Regions from separate parts of the Pseudomonas sp. S2_H01 genome, predicted to be linked through region 2. Evidence: predicted binding sites of a transcription regulator. Region 2 holds the regulator's gene; each other region holds the start of a gene.
What was found. Region 2 encodes sigma-54, which starts transcription at its own class of promoters, with help from an activator protein. Its sites were predicted from a motif close to ANTGGCATNNANNTTGCTNT; they were not measured.

Region 1 (5,800 bases), 810 kb from region 2:
AAGGCAACGCGTTGAAGCTGTTTAAGCATTGTCTTGCACTCGTGTATGACCGAACGATCACTCTTTAACAGGTTGGCTGGATGAGAGCGGCATTCCCGCGGTGCCCGCATAAAAGACAACGAGTTCCACTGCAGTATTCCCCGTGACGCCTCGGTGCTGCCTGTTGACCATTTCAGGCAGTACATCACCTGGCTTGAGCAGAATCGACTGACCACTCTCGCGGGTTTCCACTTTGAGATGGCCGGACACGACATAGGCCGCATTGGGCATCGGGTGTTCGTGCCAGTTGAGGGCCGTGTTGGCGGGGATTTTGATGTTCAAAACGGTCAGCTCAGGTATGCCGGCAGGATAGGCGTCATAAGACATTCCGTCCCAGGAACTCGAGCTTTTCAGCAGAACGGTCGACTGGACGCCCGAAGCGACGGAAATATCGGATGTTTGAGCGGTGACGCATCCGCCGAGGGTGATCATCGCCAGGAGCAGGCAAGCAGGGCCAGGTTTGAACATGAACTAAATCCTTGTGCTGTAGAAGAGCAGAAACACAAGGTTGCCGGAAGCCGCGTTTTCATCTGCGGTACATATTTATAGCCAACGGATCGCGCAATAAAAAAGGCCTCCCGAAGGAGGCCTCTCGTTCACGCAGCAGGCGCTGGCGCGACTGGATCAGCAGCTGTAGTACAGCTCGTATTCCAGTGGGTGTACGAAGGTACGTACCTTGATTTCTTCTTCCGATTTCAGCGCGATGTAAGCGTCGATGAAGTCATCGCTGAACACGCCGCCTTTGGTCAGGAACGCACGGCCCTTGTCCAGTTCTTCCAGCGCTTCTTTCAGGCTGCCGCAAACTTGTGGGATCTCTGCAGCCTCTTCAGGTGGCAGGTCGTACAGGTTTTTGTCAGCTGCATCGCCAGGGTGGATCTTGTTCTGGATACCGTCCAGGCCAGCCATCAACAGAGCAGCGAACGCCAGGTATGGGTTAGCCGATGGGTCCGGGAAACGTGCTTCGATACGACGGCCGCGTGGGCTGGAGACGTAAGGAATACGGATCGAAGCGGAACGGTTGCGAGCCGAGTAGGCCAGCATGACCGGTGCCTCAAAACCTGGGACCAGACGCTTGTAGGAGTTGGTCGACGGGTTGGTGAAGCCGTTCAGCGCCTTACCGTGCTTGATGATACCGCCGATGAAGTACAGGGCGGTGTCGGACAGGCCGGCATAGCCTTCGCCCGCGAAGGTGTTCTTGCCATCTTTGGCGATGGACATGTGTACGTGCATACCCGAGCCGTTGTCGCCGTACAGAGGCTTAGGCATGAAGGTCGCGGTGCGGCCGTACGCATCGGCAACGTTGTGTACCACGTACTTCAGGGTCTGAACTTCGTCAGCCTTCTTGACCAGCGTGTTGAATTTCACGCCGATTTCGTTCTGGCCAGCGGTTGCCACTTCGTGGTGGTGAACTTCGACGACCTGGCCCATTTCTTCCAGGGCGTTGCACATTGCGGTGCGGATTTCGTGGTCGTGGTCGAACGGTGGAACCGGGAAGTAGCCGCCTTTGATACCAGGACGGTGGCCCTTGTTGCCGCCTTCGATGTCAGCGTCGGACATCCACGAACCTTGTTCGGAGAAGATCTTGAACATGGAACCGGAGATGTCGGATTTGAACTTCACTTCGTCGAAGATGAAGAATTCTGGCTCTGGACCGGCGAATACGGTGTCACCGATACCGGTGGACTTCAGGTATTCCTCGGCGCGGTGAGCGATAGCGCGTGGGTCGCGGTCGTAACCTTGCATGGTCGAAGGTTCGATGATGTCGCAAACCAGGATCAGGGTCGGCTCTTCGGTGAACGGGTCCAGAACGGCAGTTTCGTCGTCCGGCAGCAGGATCATGTCGGAGGCTTCGATGCCTTTCCAGCCAGAGATGGAGGAACCGTCGAACATTTTGCCGACTTCGAAGAAATCGTCTTCCAGCGCATCGCGAGCTGGCATGGTCACGTGGTGCTGAGTGCCTTTGGTGTCCGTGAAGCGCAGATCAATCCACTTAACGTCATGATCTTTGATGAGTTGAACCGACTTCGACATGTTGTCCTCCGGGGTGGATTAGGGCTGGGTAGTTGTGGGCCCTTTAATTTGGGTGATGCCGGGCGCGATAGTCGGCCAAGGCAACCTGCCTCACAAGGGAGCAATTTGCATGCCAGTGCCCTGTGTTGGGTTTTCCGCGTAAAACAACCGGTTTTAGGGCGTAAAACGTCGCAATTGTGAAAAGGAACGCACCTTATCGGTGCGTCAATATTGTATACAGTCCCTTTTTGGTGCGCTGATGACCGGCTATACGATAACTGGTTAAACCTTGAGCAATTTCCGCTATAATCCGCGCCCCCCTTTTTCGACCGGCACCTCGCGCGCTGTTTTCATGAAACTAATCGTCAAAGTTTTCCCGGAAATCACTATTAAAAGCCGGCCTGTGCGCAAGCGCTTCATCAAGCAGCTGGCTAAAAACATCCGCACCGTGCTCCGAGATCTGGATCCGGCGCTGGTGGTGGATGGCGTGTGGGACAACCTTGAGGTCGAAACGAAGGTTGAGGATGCGAAGGTCCTGCACGAAATGACCGAGCGCCTGAGCTGCATGCCCGGCATTGCCCATTTCCTGCAGGTCGATCAGTACCCACTGGGCGACATGGATGACATCTACGAGAAGTGCAAACTGCACTTCGGTGATGCCCTGTCGGGCAAGATTTTCTCAGTGCGCTGCAAGCGTGCCGGCCATCACGACTTCAGCTCGATGGACGTCGAGAAGTACGTGGGCAGTAAACTGCGTCGCGAATGCGGTGCGGCCGGCATCTCCCTGAAAGCGCCTGAAGTTGAAGTGCGCATCGAGATTCGCGACAAACGGTTGTTCGTGATTCACAGCCAGCACAACAGCATCGGCGGTTATCCGCTGGGCTCGCTGGAGCAGACGCTGGTGTTGATGTCGGGCGGTTTCGATTCCACCGTCGCGGCGTATCAGGTCATGCGTCGCGGCCTGATGAGCCATTTCTGCTTCTTCAATCTGGGCGGCAGGGCCCATGAACTGGGCGTGATGGAAGTCGCGCACTTCATCTGGAAGAAGTACGGCAGCTCGCAACGGGTCCTGTTCATCAGCGTACCGTTCGAGGAAGTTCTGGGAGAAATTCTCGGAAAAGTCGATAACAGTCATATGGGCGTAGTATTGAAGCGTATGATGTTGCGCGCTGCGACCAATATCGCCGACAGGCTGGAAATCGACGCGCTGGTGACCGGCGAAGCGATTTCACAGGTGTCCAGCCAGACACTGCCTAACCTGTCGGTCATCGATTGCGTGACGGAAAAGCTGGTTCTGCGCCCGCTGATCGCCAGTCACAAGCAGGACATCATCGACCTGGCCGACGAGATCGGCACCGGCGATTTTGCCCGGCACATGCCTGAATACTGCGGTGTGATCTCGGTCAATCCAAAGACCGCGGCCAAACGGAACCGCGTCGAGCATGAAGAAAAAGAATTCGACATGGCGGTACTCGAGCGTGCGCTCGAAAACGCCCGTCTGGTGCCCATCGATCGTGTGATCGAGGAATTGGGTCAGGACGTTCAGGTCGAAGAAGTCAGTCAGGCTCTGGCCGGACAAGTGGTCATCGACATCCGTCACCCGGATGAAGCCGAAGACCGTCCGCTGGAACTGTCGGGCGTTGAAGTACAAACGCTGCCGTTCTTTGCACTGAACAGCCGTTTCAAGGAACTGGATCACACGCGCCAGTACCTGTTGTATTGCGACAAAGGCGTCATGAGTCGCCTGCATGCTCATCATTTGCTCAGTGAGGGGCATGCCAATGTGCGCGTTTATCGACCGAGCTAAGTGCCCGGGGCTGTTTGCCTGTGGCTTGCGTCACCGGCCCCCCGACACCAGTCGTCAGCCGTAACGGCTTTAGCCGGCTCTACTGTTCATAGCTGCCTACACTAAGCAGCTGACCGAATCCTCTGATCGAGATACACAAGTGATCGAAAATCTACGCAACATCGCCATCATTGCTCACGTTGACCACGGTAAAACCACCCTCGTCGACAAGCTTTTGCGCCAGTCCGGCACCCTTGAGCGCAACGAGCTCAACGACGAACGCGTGATGGACTCCAACGACCAGGAAAAAGAGCGCGGTATTACCATTCTCGCGAAGAACACCGCGATCAACTGGAATGGCTACCACATCAACATCGTTGACACCCCGGGCCACGCCGACTTCGGTGGTGAAGTAGAGCGCGTGATGTCGATGGTTGACTCCGTTCTGCTGCTGGTCGACGCTCAAGACGGCCCTATGCCGCAAACCCGTTTCGTGACCAAGAAGGCGTTCGAAGCCGGCCTGCGTCCAATCGTGGTCATCAACAAGGTTGACCGTCCGGGCGCGCGTCCTGATTGGGTGCTGGACCAGATCTTCGATCTGTTCGACAACCTGGGCGCTACCGAAGAGCAACTGGACTTCCAGGTCGTCTACGCCTCTGCCATCAACGGCATCGCAGGTCTGGACCACAACGAAATGGCCGAAGACATGACCCCGCTGTACCAAGCGGTCGTCGATCACGTCCCTGCGCCGAAAGTTGACCGTGACGGTCCTTTCCAGATGCAGATTTCGGCACTGGACTACAACAGCTTCCTGGGCGTCATCGGTGTTGGCCGTATCGCTCGCGGTCGCGTCAAGCCGAACACCCCGGTTGTGGCGATCAGCGCTGACGGCAAGCGTCGCAACGGTCGTATCCTCAAGCTGATGGGTCACCACGGTCTGCACCGCATCGACGTCGAAGAAGCAGCTGCCGGCGACATCGTCTGCATCAGCGGCTTCGAAGAGCTGTTCATCTCCGACACCCTGTGCGACCCGACCGTCGTTGAAGCGATGAAGCCGCTGACCGTTGACGAGCCAACCGTTTCCATGACCTTCCAGGTAAACGACTCGCCATTCTGCGGTAAAGAAGGCAAGTTCGTGACGTCCCGTAACATCAAGGACCGTCTGGACAAAGAGCTGCTGTACAACGTTGCACTGCGCGTTGAAGAAGGCGACTCGGCTGACAAGTTCAAAGTATCCGGCCGTGGTGAGCTGCACCTCTCGGTACTGATCGAAACCATGCGTCGCGAAGGCTTCGAGCTGGCCCTGGGCCGTCCTGAAGTGATCATTCGTGAAGTCGACGGCGTCAAGCAAGAACCGTACGAAAACGTGACCATCGACATCCCTGAAGAATCGCAGGGCAAGGTCATGGAAGAGATGGGTCTGCGTAAAGGCGACCTGAGCAACATGGTCCCGGATGGCAAAGGCCGTGTGCGTCTGGAATACAACATCCCTGCTCGTGGTCTGATCGGTTTCCGTAACCAGTTCCTGACCCTGACCAACGGTGCTGGCATCCTGACCTCGATCTTCGATCGCTACGACACCGTGAAGTCGGGCCACATGTCCGGCCGTCAGAACGGCGTTCTGGTTTCGGTTGAAACCGGTAAGGCACTGACCTACTCCCTGGAAACCCTGCAGGCGCGTGGCAAGCTGTTCGTTGAACACGGTCAGGAAATCTACAACGGCCAGATCGTTGGTCAGAACAGCCGTGACAACGACCTGGGCGTCAACCCTACCAAGGGTAAGAAGCTCGACAACATGCGTGCTTCGGGTAAAGACGAAACCATCGCTCTGGTTCCACCTGTTCGCTTCACGCTGGAACAGGCTCTGGAATACATCCAGGAAGACGAGCTGTGCGAAGTCACGCCTAAGTCGATCCGTCTGCGCAAGAAGATCCTCGACGAAAGCGAGCGTACCCGCGCTGCCAA
Region 2 (5,800 bases):
CTGAGGCGCAGCTGTTTGCTCAGCAGCCAAGACAGCCACAGAATGCCCAGGCACAGCAGGCCGGTTGCGCCCATCACGAGCAGCGCATTGTGTCTCCAAAGTGCGTACACCTCGTCCTGCGACTGCGCGATGACGACGATCAAGGGCAGATCGCCCACCCGAGAAAACGTGTACATTCGCCGTTGGCCGTCCAGATCCGAGATGGCACTGAAACTGCCATTGACCTCTTTCAGAATGCGCTGAAAGTTAGCGCGCTGGCTGAAATCCTGACCGATGTACGTGCGCACGGTCTGCTCGGGTTCCCGTGCGAGCATGATGCCGTCTGCAGTGATCAGGTTGATGGTCCCTTTCTGCCCGACATCCAGCCCTCGAAACAAGCGATGGAAGTAAGCCAGCCGCATCGAGGCCGCTACGATGCCGACAAATCGGCCATCAGGGGAGGGGATGCGTCGGCTGAAACTGATGCGCCAGTCCTTGAAGCCCCAGCGCGCTTTGAAGGGCCCGCCCACTCGCAGCGCAAGGGATGGATCCTCGCGGTGCCTGGCGAAGCTGGCGAGGTCGGAAAAGTTATCCTCGCGGGGTATCACGGACACTGAATCGGCAACGATCGTCCCTGTTTCATCCAGAACGACCAGATCACCTTTGTACGGGGCTGCGGTGGAGCGATCAAACATCACCTGCTGGCGCAAAGCCGCGGAGATCGACAGCACTTCCGGTTGCTGCCACGTTGCGATCATGCCCAGCAGCGAGGTGTCATACAGGTCGGCATTACGTTGCACATCGGCATCGATCAGCTGCACCACGTTATTGGCAGACCGCACGGCGGAGTCCGTCGCGTTGCCGTATTCGCGAATCAGCAAGGACGTGACGATCGCCAGAATCGCCACCACTGCCAGCACGCTGCCGGACATCAACATTCTTTCCGAGCGGGACCGGGCGGATTGGGGCGTCTGTACGTAAGCCAGTGTCATCGATCAGCTCTGTGGTGATTCAACCGTTACTCCCGTTCGCGCGGCATGGTGGGCAGCGTCGCCGCCAGGCTGATCCATGCACGGGGGTGATCATTCGCGAAGGGCGTTTCAAGGCGCTGAATTAAAGATCCATCACGACGATTGATCAAGTTTGTTCCTGCCACTTGAGGTGTAGGAATCAGAATCGGTTGATGAGAGACCGAGAGAGGAAATGCTGCTCAAAAAGGTGAAAAGGGCGATTACTCGCCCTCGTCAAACCTGTTGTTGATCAGTTCGATCAAGCCGTCCAGCGCGGCTTGTTCCTCGTCACCTTCCGTGAAGAGATGGATCTCGGTGCCTTTGCCGGCGGCCAGCATCATGACGGCCATGATGCTCTTGCCGTCGACCATGCTGTCGGGGCTACGGCCGACCCTGATCTGGCAGGGGTATTTGCCGGCAACGCCAACGAACTTTGCTGCAGCGCGGGCGTGCAGGCCCAGCTTGTTGATGATGGTGATCTGGTGAGCGGGCATCGCGATGGGGATCCTTTCAGCTTAGGTCGCGGTGGCGGACCTGAACATTCTTGAGCGACTGTTGCAGGGACTGACCCAGGCGTTCGGTCAGGTAGACGGAGCGGTGGTGTCCGCCGGTGCAGCCAATGGCTATGGTGACGTAGGCGCGGTTGCTGGCGGCGAACCGCGGCAACCACTTGGTCAGGTACGACGAGATGTCCTGGAACATTTCTTCGACATCTGACTGCGCGGCCAAGTAGTCGGCTACCGGCTTATCAAGCCCGGATTGCTCGCGCAATTCAGGCTTCCAGTACGGGTTAGGCAGGCAGCGAACGTCGAACACCAGGTCCGCGTCCACGGGCATGCCCCGTTTGAAGCCAAACGATTCGATCAGGAAAGCGGTACCCGGTTCAGGCTTGTTCAGCAGCCGTAACTTGAGCGTATCGCGCAGCTGATAGAGGTTCAGGTGGGTCGTGTCGATGGTCAGGTCGGCGAGATCGATGATCGGCCCGAGCAAGGTTTTCTCGTCACGGATCGCCTCGGCCAGCGAGCGTGTCGCATTGCTCAGCGGGTGACGACGGCGGGTTTCGGAGAACCGCTTGAGCAGCGTGGACTCCTCGGCGTCCAGAAACAGTACATCGCACCGGATGTGCCGGCTGCGAACCTCTTCGAGCATTCGCGGAAAACGGGTCAGGTGACTGGGCAGGTTGCGGGCGTCGATGGACACTGCCAGCAGAGGTTCCGCCAGCTCCGTGTTGATCAGTGCGCGTTCGGCCAGTTCAGGCAGCAGGCCAGCGGGCAGGTTGTCGACGCAGTAAAAACCGCTGTCTTCCAGAACATCGAGGGCCGTGCTCTTGCCGGAGCCGGAGCGACCGCTGACGATGATCATGCGCATGGTCAGTGCCCGTTCTGTACGTGGAGCACGACGTTGTACAGTTCGTCGCTGCTTTTCGCGTTACGCAGGCTGGCGCGCACATCGGCGCGGTCGAGCATGCTGGCGATCTGTCGGAGCAATTCGAGGTGTGCATCGGTGGCGGCTTCAGGGACCAGCAACACGAACAGCAGGTCCACCGGGGCGCCGTCGATGGCATCGAAATCGACAGGCTTTTCCAGGTGCAGCACTGCGCTGACCGGAGACGTGCAGCCTTTGAGTCGACAGTGAGGGATCGCGATTCCGTTACCGAAGCCGGTAGAACCCAGCTTCTCGCGGGCAATAAGGCTTTCGTAGACGGTTTGCCAGTCGAATTCGGGCACCTGCTGCCCGATCATTTTGGCAATCTCTTCGAGGACGGCTTTTTTGCTGCCGCCTGGCACGTTCACGAGTGAACGGCCAGGGGTCAGAATGTTTTCAAGTCGGATCATGGATGGGGAGTGTCAGCGAGCGGCCGCACCTTTGAGGATGCTTTGCTGCTTTTCCTTATGCTTGAGCAATTGTCTGTCTAGCTTGTCAGTGAGCAGGTCGATTGCCGCGTACATGTCGTCATGCTCCGCATTGGCAACCACCTCTCCACCGTGGATATGCAGGGTGGCCTCGATCTTCTGTTTGAGTTTCTCGACGGCCATCGTCACCTGCACGTTGGTAATCTTGTCAAAGTGCCCTTCGAGCTTTTTCAGCTTCAGCTCGATGTACTCGCGCAGGGGCTTGGTCACTTCCAGTTGGTGTCCACTGATGTTGACTTGCATACAGCTTCTCCTTCGTTGCCAGTGCATTAAGAGGCAGGCTTGGTTGCCTGCCACTGGAACGCTGTGGCCTGTGACCCTTACATCAATCGCTTGCGTTCGCTGGAAGGCGCTATCCCTAGAGACTCGCGGTATTTGGCGACGGTGCGACGGGCCACTTGAATGCCTTGTGCCTCCAGTAAACCAGCGATCTTGCTGTCACTCAACGGCTTTTTCTGATTTTCCGCGGCAACCAGTTTTTTGATGATCGCGCGGATGGCGGTAGACGAGCATTCGCCGCCTTCAGAGGTGCTGACGTGGCTGGAAAAGAAGTATTTCAGTTCGTAGATGCCGCGCGGGGTATGCATGAACTTTTGCGTGGTCACGCGCGAGATCGTCGATTCGTGCATGCCGACCGCCTCGGCGATGTCGTGCAATACCAGCGGTTTCATCGCCTCGTCACCGTACTCAAGGAAACCACGCTGATGTTCCACGATCTGGGTCGCAACCTTCATCAGGGTTTCGTTACGGCTCTGCAGGCTTTTGATGAACCAGCGCGCTTCCTGCAACTGGTTGCGCATGAAGGTGTTGTCGGCGCTCGTGTCGGCACGACGCACAAAGCCAGCGTACTGCGGATTGACCCGCAGGCGCGGAACGGCTTCCTGATTGAGCTCGACCAGCCAGCGTTCGTTGTCCTTGCGCACGATCACATCGGGAACGACGTATTCCGCTTCGGTGGACTCGATCTGGGACCCTGGACGCGGGTTCAGGCTTTGCACCAGTTCGATGACCTGGCGCAGATCATCTTCCTTGAGCTTCATGCGGCGCATCAGTTGCGCGTAGTCACGGCTGCCCAACAGGTCGATGTAATCGCCGACCAGGCGTTGAGCTTCCGCGAGCCATTTGGTCTTCGCCGGTAACTGACGCAGTTGCAGCAACAGGCATTCGCTGAGGTTGCGAGCACCAATGCCGGCAGGTTCGAATTGCTGAATGCGGTGCAGAACGGCCTCGATCTCGTCCAGTTCGATATCGAGCTCTGGATCAAAAGCGTCCAGCAGTTCCTCGAGGGACTCGTCGAGATAGCCTTGGTTGTTGATGCAGTCAATCAGCGTGACAGCGATCAGGCGATCGGTGTCGGACATCGGCGCCAGGTTCAACTGCCAGAGCAGATGGCTTTGCAGGCTCTCACCGACGGACGTGCGCGTGGTGAAATCCCATTCGTCGTCATCGTTGCTGGGCAGGCTGCTGGCGCTGGTCTGGTAAACGTCTTCCCAGGCGGTGTCGACAGGCAGTTCGTTGGGAATGCGCTCGCTCCATTCGCCGTCTTCCAGGTTGTCGACGGTGGGCGCGGACTCCTGATAAGTCGGTTCCTGAACGTCCGGGTTGGGCTTTTGCTCGATGTTGTCGGCCATGGGGTCGACGTTATCGAAGTCGTCGCCTTCTTCCTGGCGCTCGAGCATAGGGTTGGACTCCAGTGCCTCCTGGATTTCCTGTTGGAGATCCAGCGTCGACAGTTGGAGTAAGCGGATGGCCTGTTGCAGCTGCGGCGTCATCGTCAGCTGCTGGCCCATTCTCAAGACTAGCGAAGGTTTCATGGCAGAGACTTAACACCTTATTCGCCGGCGCACATGCGCGCCATCCACTACTGGGGCGCCTGGGCGCCAACTTAAGCAAATTATATGCCTGAAACCGGAGTGTTTGCCTAGGGTGTGATGACAATTAAAACGAGGTTGGCGGTCAGGCGCACACTGCGGTCGCCGGCCAACCCCTTGTCATCGTCCGGTTACAGGCGGAACTCGTGGCCGAGATACACTTCTTTGACCAACTGGTTGGCCAGGATGGTTTCAGCATCGCCTTCCGCGATCAGTTGCCCATCGTTAACGATGTAGGCCGTTTCGCAGATGTCGAGGGTCTCGCGGACGTTGTGGTCGGTGATCAGAACGCCGATACCCTTGGCCTTGAGATGGTAGATGATCTGCTTGATGTCACCCACGGAGATCGGGTCGACCCCGGCAAAGGGTTCATCGAGCAGGATGAACTTCGGCGCCGTGGCCAGTGCGCGGGCGATTTCCACGCGACGACGCTCACCACCGGACAGGCTCATGCCCAGGTTGTCGCGGATGTGCGTGATATGGAACTCCTGGAGCAGGCTCTCCAGTTCTTTGCGACGTCCGGCGCGATCAAGCTCCTTGCGGGTCTCAAGGATGGCCATGATGTTGTCCGACACCGACAGCTTGCGGAAGATCGAGGCTTCTTGCGGCAAATAGCCGATACCGGCGCGGGCGCGGCCGTGCATCGGTTGGTGGCTGACGTCCTGGTCGTCGATCAGCACGCGCCCCTGATCGGCCTGAACGAGGCCCACGATCATGTAGAAGCATGTGGTCTTGCCTGCACCGTTAGGGCCCAGAAGACCGACGATCTGGCCGCTGTCGATGGACAGGCTGACGTCTCGCACGACCTGGCGGCTTTTGTAAGCCTTGGCCAGGTGTTGGGCTTTCAGCGTTGCCATTACTGGGCCTTCTGCTGGTCGGTTTTCTTTTTCGGCTGAATCACCATGTCGACACGAGGGCGCGATTCGGTGACTTTGCTGCCTGTGGCTCGGCCGGCACTCGCCAGTTTGCGGACGGTGTCGTAGACGATTTTCTCGCCCTGCGTCACGTTGCTGTCCTTGTCGATCAC
Region 3 (5,800 bases), 2.0 Mb from region 2:
AGGTCATCGTTGTGAACCAGTGCGAGCTTGTCGAAAGAAACGGGTTCAGAAAGGATCGGCTCGGCGATCTCGTACTGACCGAGGCGCAGAAACGCCTCGAAGAATTTGTCCAGGAAGTTACGTTCGATGCTCTTTCGCTTCAGGCGCAGGTCGCGCATGGCTTCGAAGAACACATTCTGTTCGGCGTTGTTGTGCGCCCGGTCCGCCATTTCGAACAAGGTGTCGTCGGCGTTATCGAACAGGGTCTGCAGGCTTTCCTTGAGCTGCTGGGCGGCTTTGTCGCGCACCTGCAACAGAACGACAGGCAGCCGAGCGACAGGCGAGGAACCCGGAAGGTCCGGCCCCATCTTGCTCAAAGGCACCACTTTATTGTCGTTCTGCATCAAGGACTCCTTTCATCCACTTCACTCAACCACGAATGCACAGCCACAACCTGATCGCAAACGGAAGAAGACCTCCGAATGGACGGCGCTCAAAGGTATTGTCCCTGGGGTACGCAGGCGGAACGTCAAAGCTATGACGTCAAATACAAGGCGAATTATGTTTTAAATGCGGCCCGCTCGCCAGCGGACTCTTCGCCTTGATTGAAATAATAGGAGGGGACGAAGAAGCATGTGCAGCGATAGACCGCGAAAATCGCATTCTGTCGCACGAGAAGCGAAAAAACCGACAGAGTGCAGCCGATACACTCAAACGCGTGAAGCGGTGCAGGTGGGTTGGTACAGTCGACTGCCTTATACTCCGGGCACTTAGTAAGTGGAGCCCGATATGCCGAATCTACGTCTTGCCACGCTGACCGCTGAAATCGAAGCCAACGTACGCCGTGCGTTGCTTGAAGACGTCGGCAGTGGCGACATCACCGCGCAACTGATTCCCGCCGAGCGCCTGGCCAAGGCCACCGTGATCTCCCGCGATGCTGCAGTGATCGCCGGCACAGCCTGGGTCGACAGCGTTTTTCGTCAGCTGGATCAGCGCGTCGCGGTGCATTGGCAAGTCGCCGACGGTGAGCGGGTCAAACCCAATCAACCGCTGTTCCACCTCGAAGGCCCCGCCCGCTCGCTGCTGACGGGCGAGCGCAGCGCGCTCAACTTCCTGCAAATGCTTTCAGGCGTCGCCACTCGCGCCCAGCATTACGCCGACATGGTCGCCGACACTCAGGTCAAGCTGCTCGACACCCGCAAAACCCTGCCGGGCCTGCGACTGGCGCAGAAATACGCCGTGACCTGCGGCGGTTGCCATAACCACCGAATCGGCCTGTTTGACGCCTTCCTGATCAAGGAAAACCACATCGCCGCCTGCGGCGGTATCGCCGAAGCCATCACCGCTGCACACAAGATTGCGCCCGGCAAACCAGTGGAAGTCGAAGTCGAAAGCCTCGACGAACTGAAACAAGCCCTCGACGGCGGCGCCGACATCATCATGCTCGACGAACTGAGCCTGGACGACATGCGCGTAGCCGTCCGCCTCACGGCGGGCAAAGCGAAGCTTGAAGCCAGCGGCGGGGTGACCGATGCGACCTTGCGCACGATTGCCGAAACGGGCGTGGATTACATTTCGATTGGCACGCTGACCAAGGATTTGAAGGCCGTGGATCTGTCGATGCGGCTGAGCGTTTGACGGACGCCGTCGCGCCGACTCACGAACACCGCAAAACCTGTAGGAGCGCGCTTGCCCGCGATTGCGGTGGGTCAGTTACGCTGGATGATGCTGATACACCGCAATCGCGGGCAAGCGCGCTCCTACAGGATGTCCGACCCTCCAGAAACGAAAAAGCCCGGTCTTGAAGACCGGGCTTTTTGTGTTTCTGGTGCCGAAAATAGGAATCGAACCTACGACCTTCGCGTTACGAGTGCGCTGCTCTACCGACTGAGCTATTTCGGCGGCGTTGTCAGATTAACCAGAAATTCCAGCGCTGCAAAGATGACCAGTTAACAGCCAAAGCGTTGGCATAATGGCACGTCGGTTGCTTTGTCAATTCCGTTGCCAAATTTCCGTTGCACAAAAAGGGCGTAGATATGAAGTCACTCCAGAAAGGTTTTACCCTGATCGAACTGATGATCGTGGTCGCGATCATTGGCATCCTAGCCGCTATCGCTATCCCGGCTTACAGCACTTATCAAGCAAAAGCCAAGCTGGCCGCAGGGTTGGCAGAAGTTTCAGCAGCCAAGACAACCGTGGAAATAAAAATAAATGACGGCACGACAGTGACTGACGCTGGGTCTGCCGGACTGACAAACACTTCAACTGGAAACTGCACTTTGGCCGCGAACATGGCCAGTGGCGCAGGCACCCTTACCTGCACCATCGTAAATGCTCCTCCTCAGGTTCTGGGCGCAGTGGTCACTTGGACTCGCGGCGGTGACGGCACATGGACCTGCAAAACGACTGGTGCAAAAGATCCAGACCTGGCTCCTAAGAGCTGTCCTCAGGCTGCTGCGTCCTAAGTTTTTGAACTGGAAGGCCCCGGTTTCCCGGGGCTTTTTTTTACGAAACTTTCAACCAGTTAGTTATATCCAATTTACTCATACCCCATATCCCATACCTCCGACCTCACGGCCAAACAAAGCAATAACTGACAATTTTTGTCACCCTACGTGCATACATTTGGCAGCGTCGCCCGACTACGCTATAAACCAGACACTGTCTGCGTTCGGTGGTTTTATGACTGATGTTGTCCTCACCGGTTTGGCCAAACAACTCGTTGTGGCCGAACTGCTCAATGAAAAAGTTGCACAGCAGGCCTATCAGCAGGCACGACGCGACAAGCTCTCTCTGGTGAGCTATCTGGTTCAAAACAAGCTGGTCAACAGCTTGACCCTGGCAGAGGTCGCCTCGGATCAGTTCGGACTTCCGTTCCTCGACCTCAGCACCCTCGATAAAGAAAGCCAACCCAAAGGTCTGGTCAGCGAGAAACTCGTTCGCCAGCACTCAGCGCTTCCTTTATGGCGACGTGGCAACAAGCTGTTTGTGGGTGTTTCCGACCCAACCAACCATCAGGCAATTACAGACATTCAGTTCAGCACGGGGTTGAACACCGAAGCCATTCTGGTTGAGGACGACAAACTCAGTGTCGCCATCGACAAATTCTTCGACACGCACAGCGGTCTGGGAGAAATGGCAGACGTTGATCTCAGTCTCGAGATTGAGTCCACCACAGACAGCAAAGAGACAACCCTAGGCGAAGTGGATGCAGAAGATGCGCCTGTTGTTCGCTTCGTCAACAAGATGTTGATGGATGCCATCCGACTGGGCTCCTCGGACCTTCACTTTGAACCCTATGAAAAGACCTTCCGCGTGCGTCTGCGGACAGATGGCATTTTGCACGAGGTCGCCAAACCTCCGACGCAACTCGCTGGACGAATCGCGGCTCGACTGAAGGTCATGGCAGGGCTGGATATTTCTGAGCGACGCAAGCCTCAGGACGGCCGAATCAAGCTACGGATTTCGAAGAACCGCGCGATCGATTTCCGCGTGAACACGCTCCCTACATTGTGGGGCGAAAAAATCGTTATGCGTATCCTTGACCCGACCAGTGCCCAGATGGGGATCGATGCATTGGGTTATGAGCCGGAGCAAAAAGAGCTGTATCTGCAAGCGCTCCGCCAGCCGCAGGGCATGATTCTCGTGACAGGGCCGACGGGTTCAGGCAAAACCGTTTCTCTTTATACCGGCCTGAACATCCTGAATACCGTGGATATCAACATTTCCACAGCGGAAGACCCTGTAGAGATCAACCTCGAGGGCATCAACCAAGTCAACGTCAACCCCCGCCAAGGCATGGACTTCTCCCAAGCTTTGAGAGCGTTTTTGCGTCAGGATCCGGACGTGATCATGGTGGGTGAAATCCGCGACCTCGAGACGGCAGAAATCGCGATCAAGGCTTCGCAAACCGGCCACATGGTGCTGTCAACGCTTCATACCAACAGCGCAGCAGAAACCCTGACACGCCTGCACCACATGGGCATTGCGGCTTTTAACATCGCGACTGCGATCAACTTGATTATCGCCCAACGCCTCGCTCGAAAATTATGCCCTCACTGCAAGAAAGAGATAGATGTCCCCAGGGACACGCTGCTGGCAGAAGGTTTTCCAGAAGAGCGAATCGGCACGTTCAAGCTTTATTCCCCGGTAGGCTGCGATCAATGCAACGGAGGTTACAAAGGTCGCGTGGGCATCTATGAAGTGGTGAAGAACACCCCTGCCCTCGAGCGCATCATCATGGAAGAAGGCAACTCCATCGAAATTTCCACCCAAATGCGCAAGGACGGCTTCAATGATTTGCGCACCTCTGGCCTGCTGAAGGCCATGCAAGGCGTCACCAGCCTTGAGGAAATAAACCGGGTAACCAAGGACTGACATGGCAACCAAAGCAGTAAAAAGCCCGAAGGTGGCCAAACCCGTCGTTTATGCGTGGGAAGGGGTGGACAGAAAAGGCGCGAAAGTTACGGGCGAGTTGACAGGTCACAGCCCTGCGCTAATCAAGGCGCAACTGCGAAAGCAGGGCGTCAATCCGCTAAAAGTTCGTAAAAAGTCGGTTTCGATCTTTAGCGCAGGTAAGAAAATCAAACCGCTGGACATCGCGTTTTTCTCACGTCAAATGGCAACCATGATGAAAGCCGGAGTGCCACTACTGCAGTCTTTCGACATCATCAGCGAAGGCTCTGCCAACCCCAACATGCGCAAGCTGGTAGACGACATCAAGCAGGAGGTTGCTGCCGGCCATAGCTTTGCGACCGCCTTGCGACAAAAACCGCAATACTTCGACGATTTATTTTGCAATTTGGTGGACGCAGGTGAACAGGCCGGGGCCTTGGAGTCGCTGCTGGACCGTGTGGCAACGTATAAGGAAAAAACCGAATCGCTGAAAGCGAAAATCAAAAAAGCGATGACTTACCCCATCGCTGTAGTCATCGTCGCATTTATTGTGACAGGCATTTTGCTTATCAAGGTCGTGCCGCAGTTTCAGTCGCTGTTTGCAGGCTTTGGGGCCGAGTTGCCTGCTTTCACGGTGATGGTTATCAACTTGTCACAATACCTCCAGGATTATTGGTTCATCGTCCTGCTGGCGCTGTTCGTGATGATCTTTGCATTCAAGCGAGCGCATAAAACGTCAGAGAAATTTAGAAACGGGCTTGACCGGACGCTGCTCAAGGTGCCTGTTGTCGGCCCTCTGCTGTACAAATCCGCGGTCGCACGGTTTGCCCGCACGTTGGCAACGACGTTCGCGGCAGGCGTACCGTTGGTTGACGCGCTGGACTCTGTATCAGGCGCGACGGGTAATATCATCTTCAAGAATGCCGTCAATAAGGTAAAGCAGGACGTATCGACAGGGATGCAGTTGAATTTTTCCATGCGAAGCACGGGAGTCTTTCCAACCTTGGCCGTCCAAATGACTGCTATCGGAGAAGAATCCGGCGCTTTGGACTCCATGCTCGATAAAGTCGCAACCTATTACGAAGAGGAAGTCGACAATATGGTCGACAGCCTCACCAGCCTCATGGAACCCATGATCATGGCGGTTCTTGGTGTCATAGTGGGCGGCCTCGTCATCGCCATGTACCTCCCCATCTTCAAACTCGGCAGCGTCGTCTAACCATGTCCCTCCTTGACCTCCTGGCCAGCTCTCCGCTGGCCTTCATTTTATGCACCCTCGTTTTAGGCCTGCTCGTCGGCAGCTTCCTCAACGTCGTCGTTTACCGCCTGCCCAAGATGATGCTGCGCGACTGGAAAGCTCAGGCGCGGGAAGTGCTTGAGCTGCCTGCCGAGCCGCAAACCGAAACCTTCAACCTGGTCCTCCCGC

Region 1: the regulator sigma-54 is predicted to act here: its motif matches at 2,168-2,187, upstream of glnA (glutamate--ammonia ligase).
Region 3: the regulator sigma-54 is predicted to act here: its motif matches at 1,951-1,970, upstream of AB4N84_RS06635 (pilin).

What each region holds. Positions count from the first base shown of each region.
Region 1 covers NZ_CP162756.1:2,707,451-2,713,250, forward strand. Annotated here, with positions in the region: gene AB4N84_RS11995 (chorismate mutase) at 1-29, opposite strand, end outside; gene AB4N84_RS12000 (cupin domain-containing protein) at 58-507, opposite strand; gene glnA (glutamate--ammonia ligase) at 664-2,070, opposite strand; gene thiI (tRNA uracil 4-sulfurtransferase ThiI) at 2,402-3,856, shown strand; gene typA (translational GTPase TypA) at 3,996-5,800, shown strand, end outside.
Region 2 covers NZ_CP162756.1:3,520,268-3,526,067, forward strand. Annotated here, with positions in the region: gene AB4N84_RS15705 (sensor domain-containing diguanylate cyclase) at 1-917, opposite strand, end outside; gene AB4N84_RS15710 (hypothetical protein) at 998-1,120, opposite strand; gene AB4N84_RS15715 (HPr family phosphocarrier protein) at 1,211-1,483, opposite strand; gene rapZ (RNase adapter RapZ) at 1,500-2,357, opposite strand; gene ptsN (PTS IIA-like nitrogen regulatory protein PtsN) at 2,360-2,824, opposite strand; gene hpf (ribosome hibernation-promoting factor, HPF/YfiA family) at 2,837-3,145, opposite strand; gene AB4N84_RS15735 (RNA polymerase factor sigma-54) at 3,223-4,716, opposite strand; gene lptB (LPS export ABC transporter ATP-binding protein) at 4,905-5,630, opposite strand; gene lptA (lipopolysaccharide transport periplasmic protein LptA) at 5,630-5,800, opposite strand, start outside.
Region 3 covers NZ_CP162756.1:1,502,391-1,508,190, forward strand. Annotated here, with positions in the region: gene AB4N84_RS06620 (DUF1631 domain-containing protein) at 1-383, opposite strand, end outside; gene nadC (carboxylating nicotinate-nucleotide diphosphorylase) at 769-1,617, shown strand; tRNA gene AB4N84_RS06630 (tRNA-Thr) at 1,806-1,881, opposite strand; gene AB4N84_RS06635 (pilin) at 2,016-2,444, shown strand; gene pilB (type IV-A pilus assembly ATPase PilB) at 2,662-4,356, shown strand; gene AB4N84_RS06645 (type II secretion system F family protein) at 4,358-5,593, shown strand; gene AB4N84_RS06650 (prepilin peptidase) at 5,596-5,800, shown strand, end outside.